3 regions of the Bacteroides fragilis NCTC 9343 genome follow, and region 1 is predicted to be linked to each of the others. Evidence: riboswitches for the same ligand, from Rfam matches in the RefSeq annotation. Region 1 holds a riboswitch; each other region holds the start of a gene.

Region 1 (3,129 bases):
AGTCCCAGGTTGTATTGTGTGGTGCTTTCCGGTTTCAGGTTCGTGTTGCCCACCTGCCCGTAGTACAGGTCGTTGAAGCTGGGCAACCGGAAGATGTCTTTATAGAACAGGCGGATGCGGAACTCTTCGCTGGCAAAGGGCTTGAACGACGCGCTGACGTACGGAGAGAGTTTCCGCCGGTTGGCTGCGGCGCTGCCTTGGCGCACCTCTTCGTTGATGACCGTTGCCAGTACCGAGGCGGATGCCGTCAACCAGTCGTTAACGTATTTTCCGGCAAAAGCCGTCAGCCACGAATAACGGGTAGGATATGCGAAATCTTTCAGGTTCGCGTTCAGCCGGTTGATGCTCGCGTCTGTCGAAAGCGAAAAAGAGAGGTTGCTGAGCACCCGGTAGAGCGCCGAAGCCGAGAGGTAATACTCTTGCTGGTAATAACTGTTCTCCGTTTTGCCTTCCGAACCTTTATAGTCGGGGTCGAGATAACGTTGGTAGCTCCAGTTCCATTTGGCCGAAGTCTGGAAGACCCATTGGCGGCTGAATTCTTTTTTGTATTGGCTTTGCACGAAGACATTCTTATCCCAGAGATGCTGTGAAGAGTAGTCGTAATAGTAAGTCGTGGCATTGGGCAGTCCGCGGGACGACTGATAGTAATAGGCCTTTAGCCGCCATTGTTCCGTATCCGAGAAGTTGCCGAACAATCCCGCTTCGGCACGGAGGTTTTTCACTTCCGTGTTTTTCCGTTTCTCACGGGAGGTCAGGTCATTGTCCTCGCCATAATGCAATGTGAAAGGATAATGACCATCGGCCGACATCCATTCGCCGTTGGCGGAGAGCACCCATTTACGGCTCAGTTTCTGTTCGAGCAGGAGAGACGGATTGACCAGTCCCCACGAACCCGTTTTGAACGAGGCACTCAGGTTGGTACGCCGGTTGTCTTTGAATTGCGGTGTCAGTGTCTGTATGTTCAGTATCCCGGCGGAAGCGAAAAACCTTGCGGGCTGAAAGATGTTGTCGCTTTGTCCGTTGCTGAGTGACAGGCGGTCTACATTGTCCAGTGAGAAACGTCCGATGTCTATTTGCCCCGTCTGGCAGTCGCTGATCGTTATTCCGTCATATCCCACGGCGGTATGCTCGGCTCCGAGACTCCGCAATGAAACGGTTTTCAGTCCGCCGATGCCGCCGTAGTCTTTCACCGTAACTCCGGCAAAGTGTTTCACGGCATCCGACACTTGCAATACGTTGAGGCTTTTGAGTTCTTCTTTAGAGAACACCTGAGTGGGAGCCATGGCTCTCACTTCGCGGGTGTGGTATGCTTCGGCAACGGTTACTTCGGGGATTGAATAAGTACGGGCAGTATCTACTTTCTGCTGCTGGGCGGAAAGCGAAACGGTAAGAGCCTGGCAGCAACAGAAAGCAACACAGGAGTATAATAGCTTAGGTAATCTGAGTATATTCATCTTTGTTTTTTGTTGTTAAAATGTCCGGACGAACTCACTTCGGCCGGACACACTAAATAAACTTGGCAGAGTTTATTATCATAACTTACTTTCTCTGAATCAGAGTGATGAATAAAATGACGGATGGAATAGTTCCGGCTCATTAGACTCAACGCTTTTTCCTCGAAAGCAATGAAAAAGATGCACAGGCAGGTCTTCTGACTCGTTTCTGTTGATAAGCGCCTTCCCAGGAAACGTTTCCCAGTGGCAAGTGGTGGTTGCTTACAACAATCTGATGTGAAACTTACAGCAGCGGGACTGTTCAGGATTTGCACCTGATTCCCTTTTAATTGCATCCCCGGAACACGGAGAATACAAACCAATGCACTGCAAAGATAAAAAGAATATTAGAAATAGCATACTAATTTGTGATTATTCTTTGTGCATCGCAGAGCGGACGGAACAGCATCGGGCAGGTGATCGGAATAACGTAAACAGTCGGTGTCATTTGTCTTGACCCCGGGCGATAATGATGTCAGAATGACGGATAATCGCTCTTTGGGCTGACACACTCTTTCTCTAAAACCGGTGAACCGGAAGAAAAAACGGAGGAAAGCCCGGCTTTTCTGCCCCGAAAGCCGGGTTTTGAGTGGTGAAGAGCCGGGCTTTTGCAGAAAAGAAGCAGGCGTTCACTCCAAAAGACGGGTACATTTGCTCCGAAAGAAGTAAGCATTTTCCAAAAAGGTTTACTTCTTTTTCAAATATCTCTATATGTTATGCTCCATTACATATATTGTCATGAAAACCGGGACTTATAGCTCCGGGTTTTGTTCCGGTTGCTTACCGGATATGATCGTTCGGGGAGTGTCGGAAAGAGCGGGTTTGTCTCTAAAAAACTGCTTTATGGACGGAACATTTCCAGGTAGCTTTCTTCCGGTGGATAAAAGGAGGTAATTACTGTCGAATGGATGAACGGGCAATCGAATAGGGAGCGTTTTTCAGAACCTTGCCGTGTATCGGCCCGAAAGAACGGAAAATAGAGAGGTCGGATTATCATTCTGTCAAAATGATAACCCGACCTTCCGTATGTCTTTGGAGTGAAATGCCCCGCTTCGGTATGCTTGTTCAGCCGCGTTCTGCCAGATACTGCTCTACCTTTTGCAGGGTGGCGTCTTTCAGCAATACGGTTTTGTTCTTATCCAGTAAATAAAGAGTGGGAATGGCTCTCAGGTCATACAGGTTTTTGTTTTTGATGACCAGTTCTTTATCATATCCGTTGGTCCATTCTTTCGCAAAGTCGTTGCGGTGCTTTTTCCATTCATCCAATTCTTCATCCGGATAGATGGACAGGACTTTCAGTTTCTTGGCGGCTGTGAATCCGTTGATGACCGGAGAAGCCTTTAACCCCTCTATCATCTCCGCGCACGCATGGCAACCCGGATTGTTGATAAACAGCAGTGTGTATTCCGCAGGGAACTGATAAAGCGTACCCTTGACGCCCGAATCCAATGTGTAGGTGAAGTTGAGTGCCTTAGTGCCTAACCGGTTCTTCTGTGCCAGCTCCAACCGTGCCTGCGGACGTATCTTCGCCGTTTCGTCCAGTGCGGGAGAGGCAATCAGGGCTTCCAGTACCGGGATATAGAATTCTTCGTTGCGCATAGGCGAGTTGGGATCGTACAGATATTTATCGGCCAGT
Region 2 (3,129 bases), 2.1 Mb from region 1:
CAAAGAAAATAGCTCCGAAAAGATCTTTCACCGGCTGTATGATGTGTTCTATATGTTCGGCCTCAACCGTCTCAGCAAGAATAGATCCCATAATGAAAGCACCCAGCGCAGCCGAAAAACCGGTACGGGTAGCCAGCACGACCATTGCCAGGCAAAGCCCGAGAGAGACAATCAACAGAGTTTCATTATTCATCAACCGCTTTGCTTTTTTCAGGAAGAACGGAAGGATGAATATACCGACCAGAAACCACAAAATCAGGAAAAAGGCAACTTTCAGGACACTCATCAAGAGTTCCTCACCCACAAACTCTTTGCTCACCGCCATAGTAGAAAGGATGACCATCATCAGGATAGCGATCAGGTCTTCGACCACCAAGGTTCCAAACACAATGCCTGTAAACCGTTGGCTGCGCAAACCAAGATCATCAAAGGCTTTAATAATAATCGTGGTAGACGACATGGACAACATTCCACCCAGAAACACAGAATTCATCGTACTCCACCCCAACAGATGCCCCACCATAAAACCGATCAGTAACATACTGATCACTTCGGTTGTTGCCGTAATAAACGCTGCCGATCCGACATTCATCAATTTTTTAAAGCTAAACTCGAGTCCGAGAGCAAAAAGCAAAAAGACAACTCCTATCTCAGCCCAGGTATTGATGTTCTCCATATCGCCAACAGTCGGGAAGATGCGGACATAAGGCCCGGCCAGCAATCCGGCAACGATATATCCCAGGACCAGGGGTTGCTTCAGCCATTTAAATAAAAGAGTAATGATACTTGCGGACATCAGTATTAAGGCAAGGTCAGCAATCAAGGTAGGTAAATGTGACATAGTATGGTATGTATATTTCGTTAGTACTTCATTCCGTTTTATGCTCGTTTATTGTACCCAAAGAACAATCGGTAGTCCGTTTGTGTTCCGTATATATGACATTTATTTTGAAAAAAAGCTGCGGGGGCATTGCACAAAACTGAACTTTTCGTGCAAAAAGTATCCATCCTATTCAATATTTCTCTATATTTGTCGCCGAATTGGTTCGGAATCCGTGGTCAACGGACGAAGATTAAAAGGGAATCGGGTGTAAATCCCGGACAGTCCCGCTGCTGTGAAACTCTGTATAGCATCTTATCAATCAGCCAATTTCGTACCACTGACAGAAAAAGCAAACTCTGTCGGGAAGGTCCCGGTAAGATGTAGAGTCAGTCAGAAGACCTGCCATTCGTGAATAAGAGCATTCTCTCCTCGTGGGTTAGGAAAGAAAGCATCGTTGTTAAGCCCCAAATCGTAGAAATACTGTGTTTTCATCGGGTGGACGTATGTCCGCAGGGTGGAAAAGCGCGAATATGTATATGCATTTAATTGAGAAATGAATATGATTAAAAGAATCTTAGTCGCCAACCGCGGTGAAATTGCCGTGAGGGTGATGCGCTCCTGTCGGGAGATGGAAATAACGAGCATTGCCGTTTTCTCGGAAGCGGACCGAACAGCGAAACATGTGCTTTACGCCGATGAAGCTTATTGCATCGGACCGGCAGCATCGAAAGAGAGTTATCTGAATATAGAAAAAATCATTGAAGTGGCAAAGTCATGCCACGCAGACGCCATTCACCCGGGATACGGGTTCTTATCGGAAAATGCAACCTTTGCCCGCCGTTGCCGGGAAGAAGGCATCACCTTTATCGGTCCTGACCCGGAAACAATGGAAGCCATGGGAGATAAAATCTCGGCACGCATCAAGATGATCGAAGCCGGGGTACCGGTAGTTCCGGGCACTCAAGACAACCTGAAAAGTGTTGAGGAAGCCGTAGAACTCTGCAACCAAATCGGCTATCCGGTAATGCTGAAAGCCTCGATGGGCGGTGGCGGAAAAGGAATGCGACTGATTCATCATGCAGACGAAGTGGCCGAAGCCTATACAACAGCCAAGAGCGAATCGCTTTCCTCGTTCGGAGACGACACGGTCTATCTGGAGAAGTTTGTGGAAGAACCCCATCACATCGAGTTCCAGATACTGGGCGACAAGCATGGCAACGTAATTCACTTGTGCGAACGTGAATGCTCGGTGCAGCGCCGCAACCAAAAGATCGTAGAAGAGAGCCCTTCGGTTTTTATCACACCGGAACTGCGCCGGGACATGGGCGAAAAGGCAGTAGCCGCTGCCAAGGCCGTGAACTACATCGGCGCGGGAACCATTGAATTCCTGGTGGACAAGCACCGCAATTATTACTTTCTGGAAATGAACACCCGCCTGCAAGTGGAACATCCCATCACAGAAGAAGTAGTCGGCGTAGATCTGGTAAAAGAACAAATTAAGGTAGCCGACGGACAGGTACTGCAACTGAGACAAGAGGACATCCAGCAACGGGGACACGCCATCGAATGCCGCATCTGTGCGGAAGATACGGAAATGAACTTCATGCCCAGCCCGGGTGTCATCAAGCAAATCACAGAACCCAACGGTATCGGAGTACGCATCGACAGCTATGTATACGAAGGATACGAGATTCCGATTTATTACGATCCGATGATCGGCAAACTGATCGTGTGGGCCACCACACGGGAATATGCCATCGAACGGATGCGCCGCGTGCTTCACGAATATAAGTTGACGGGCGTAAAGAACAACATCAGTTACCTGCGCGCCATCATGGATACACCCGACTTTGTGGAAGGACACTATGACACAGGCTTCATCGCCAAAAACGGTGAAGTGCTTCAGCAATGCATCACGCGCACCAGTGAGCGTGCGGAAAACATTGCGCTGATTGCCGCCTACATGGACTACCTGATGAACCTGGAAGAAAACAACAGCGGACTGGCAGCGGATAACCGCCCGATCAGCAAGTGGAAAGAATTTGGATTGCACAAAGGGGTATTAAGAATATAAAAGTATGGAAATACATATAGGAAATCGCGTGGCCGAAATAGAATTGGTCAGCAAGGAAGACAACAAAGTGGTTCTCACCATCGACGGAAAAACGTTCGAAGCGGACGTTGTCATGGCAGAGAACGGGAATTGCAACATCCTGATGGACGGACGCAGCTCCAACGCCCAACTGATTCGCAAAGAGAACGGAAAGAGCTACAAAGTGAATACACACTACAGCAGCTTCAATGTC
Region 3 (3,129 bases), 2.3 Mb from region 1:
AAAGAACACGGAGCTGTATCGATCATCTCGGCCGGATGGGATCCGGGAAGCGACTCGATCGTACGCACCATGCTCGAAGCAATTGCCCCCAAAGGAATCACTTACACCAACTTCGGTCCGGGTATGAGTATGGGCCATACGGTAGCCGTCAAAGCTATCGATGGAGTGAAAGCGGCTTTATCGATGACTATCCCTACCGGAACAGGCATTCATCGCCGTATGGTATACATCGAACTGAAAGACGGATATAAATTCGAGGAAGTGGCAGCAGCCATTAAATCGGACGCTTATTTCGTTAACGACGAGACACACGTAAAACAAGTGCCGAGCGTAGACGCACTGCTGGACATGGGACACGGTGTAAACCTGACCCGCAAAGGTGTATCCGGAAAAACCCAGAACCAACTGTTCGAATTCAATATGCGCATCAACAACCCCGCACTGACCGCACAGGTATTGGTATGCGTAGCACGTGCTTCGATGAAGCAGCAGCCGGGATGTTACACCATGGTGGAAGTTCCGGTTATCGATCTGCTTCCGGGCGACCGTGAAGAATGGATCGGCCACCTGGTATAAAAAAGCCAAGTGTCTGATACAAACTATTTCCAAAGACAAGGAAAGGACGACCGCAGATTCTCTTTTTAATTATCACCGATAATCGAAAAGATAAAAATCTGCGGTCATCTTTTATTAGATAAACACTCCGGCTTACACACAATGAAGAACAAACGGTACTCACGCGGCGAAGAGCTGTCCAATACTTTAAGCCATGGCGCAGGCACCCTGCTGGGCATCACCGCAGGATATTTTCTTTTGGAAAAGGCGCTCGCCAACCCTCACCCCTATTGGGCAACAGGCTGTGTACTGGCTTATCTGGTGGGGATGCTGGCATCGTACATCAGTTCAACCTGGTATCACGGCTCCAGGCCCGGCAAGCGGAAAGAACTTCTGCGCAAATTTGACCACGGCGCCATTTACCTGCACATAGCAGGGACTTACACTCCGTTCACCCTGTTAGTGCTACGCCATGCCGGCGGATGGGGCTGGGGAATCTTCACTTTTGTATGGCTGTCGGCTATTGTAGGATTCATATTAGCCTTCAAAAAACTGAAAGAACACAGCAATCTCGAGACGATCTGTTTTGTAGGGATGGGCTCTGCCATCCTGGTGGCCCTCAAACCACTAATGGACTGCCTATCCGCCATCGGAGCCTCTCCCGCCTTCTGGTGGCTTCTCGGAGGAGGAGCTTCGTATATCATGGGAGCCGTGTTTTACTCGTTGCGAAAACCTTATATGCACGCCGTTTTCCACCTGTTTTGTCTAGGCGGAAGCATAGGCCATATCATAGCCATCTGGTTGATTCTTTAGCAAACCCGATTCGCTTTTTCTCTCCAAAAGTTTCCCGTTTTGGAAAACTTTCTGTATCAGGAAGAAAGAAAAGTTCTCCAAAAATTCTTGTTAAAACAAGAACAACTTATTGCTTTAACTGTTACCTTTGTAGCAGATTTCAGTACTAAAAAGAGGTTTAGTCATAAGGGAACGCTGTGCAAATCGGCGACAGTACCCGCTGCTGTAATTCTCTGAGAATCCGCACACTATGCCACTGCGCCCAGCGTGGGAAGGCGTTGCGAGGGAGAGATAAGTCAGAAGACCTGCTGAAAAAGTAAACATATTTAAAAAAAATCTAAAGCTTTCGGGAGTTAAAGTTATGAACTACGCGGAAATTTGTATCATCAAACGAGATGGTAAAAGGGAGGACTTCTCCATCAGTAAAATCAAGAACGCTGTATCAAAAGCGTTTAGTGCCACAGGAATCAATGATGAACAGCAATTGATTGCTGACATCACGATGAATGTAATCGGACAATTTGCATCTCCTACCATTACGGTAGAAGAAATTCAGGACCTGGTAGAAAAAGAGCTGATGAAGGTTCGTCCGGAAGTAGCCAAAAAGTACATCATCTATCGGGAATGGAGAAATACCGAACGAGACAAAAAGACCCAGATGAAGCATGTGATGGACGGTATCGTAGCCATTGACAAAAACGATGTCAACCTGAGCAACGCCAATATGAGCAGTCATACTCCCGCCGGACAGATGATGACATTCGCCTCGGAAGTAACCAAAGACTATACATATAAATATCTGTTGCCGAAACGTTTTGCCGAAGCCCACCAACTGGGAGACATCCACATCCACGACCTGGATTACTATCCTACCAAAACGACGACTTGCATCCAATATGACATGGATGACCTCTTCGAACGTGGATTCCGCACCAAAAACGGCAGTATACGTACCCCGCAAAGCATTCAAAGCTATGCTACCCTGGCTACCATTATTTTCCAGACTAACCAGAATGAACAGCACGGAGGTCAGGCCATACCGGCATTCGACTTCTTTATGGCAAAAGGTGTGAGCAAATCATTCCGTAAACACCTGGCATCATTCATCAGCTTCTATGTACAAATGAACAAGGGTGAAGAGATAGAAGAAAAGGCTATCCGTACAGTGATTGCCGAACATCTGTCGTCCATCAAAGCATCGGAACTGGAACGCGAAACGCTGCGCATGGCTCTGACTGCCCTACAGATCAATATCGACAAAGAACATCTGAACCAAATTATAGAGAAAGCATTTGTGCAGACTCAGAAAGATACGCACCAGGCCATGGAAGGCTTTATCCATAACCTGAACACAATGCACTCACGCGGCGGAAACCAGGTAGTGTTCAGTTCGATCAATTATGGAACAGACACTTCGGCCGAAGGACGCATGGTGATCGAAGAATTACTGAAAGCAACCGTAGAGGGACTGGGCACAAGGGGAGAAGTGCCGGTGTTCCCCATTCAGATATTCAAGATAAAAAACGGAGTATCGTACACAGAAGCCGATTATGAAAAGGCTATGGCTAATTTCGATGCTGCCATGGAAGGTAAATTAAAATTTGAAGCACCCAACTTCGACTTGTTCCTGAAAGCTTGCCACACTACGGCAAAAGCACTCTTCCCTAACTTTATGTTCCTGGATGCCCCGTTCAACCAAAACGAAAAATGGGACGCCAACGACCCGCAACGTTACCGTTACGAACTGGCCACCATGGGATGCCGTACGCGTGTGTTTGAGAA

The links. Region 1 has a riboswitch for cobalamin ahead of BF9343_RS07290 (TonB-dependent receptor plug domain-containing protein). Riboswitches for the same ligand answer to the same signal wherever they lie in the genome.
Region 2: it holds a riboswitch for cobalamin, as region 1 does, so the genes downstream of both, accC (acetyl-CoA carboxylase biotin carboxylase subunit) here and BF9343_RS07290 (TonB-dependent receptor plug domain-containing protein) in region 1, are expected to answer to the same signal.
Region 3: it holds a riboswitch for cobalamin, as region 1 does, so the genes downstream of both, BF9343_RS16805 (anaerobic ribonucleoside triphosphate reductase) here and BF9343_RS07290 (TonB-dependent receptor plug domain-containing protein) in region 1, are expected to answer to the same signal.

What each region holds. Positions count from the first base shown of each region.
Region 1 covers NC_003228.3:1,842,166-1,845,294, forward strand. Annotated here, with positions in the region: gene BF9343_RS07290 (TonB-dependent receptor plug domain-containing protein) at 1-1,454, opposite strand, end outside; cobalamin riboswitch at 1,625-1,832, opposite strand; gene BF9343_RS07300 (DUF5106 domain-containing protein) at 2,559-3,129, opposite strand, start outside.
Region 2 covers NC_003228.3:3,938,154-3,941,282, forward strand. Annotated here, with positions in the region: gene BF9343_RS16085 (cation:proton antiporter domain-containing protein) at 1-841, opposite strand, end outside; cobalamin riboswitch at 1,025-1,244, shown strand; gene accC (acetyl-CoA carboxylase biotin carboxylase subunit) at 1,383-2,897, shown strand; gene BF9343_RS16095 (acetyl-CoA carboxylase biotin carboxyl carrier protein subunit) at 2,902-3,129, shown strand, end outside.
Region 3 covers NC_003228.3:4,104,070-4,107,198, forward strand. Annotated here, with positions in the region: gene BF9343_RS16795 (diaminopimelate dehydrogenase) at 1-576, shown strand, start outside; gene trhA (PAQR family membrane homeostasis protein TrhA) at 718-1,368, shown strand; cobalamin riboswitch at 1,492-1,674, shown strand; gene BF9343_RS16805 (anaerobic ribonucleoside triphosphate reductase) at 1,709-3,129, shown strand, end outside.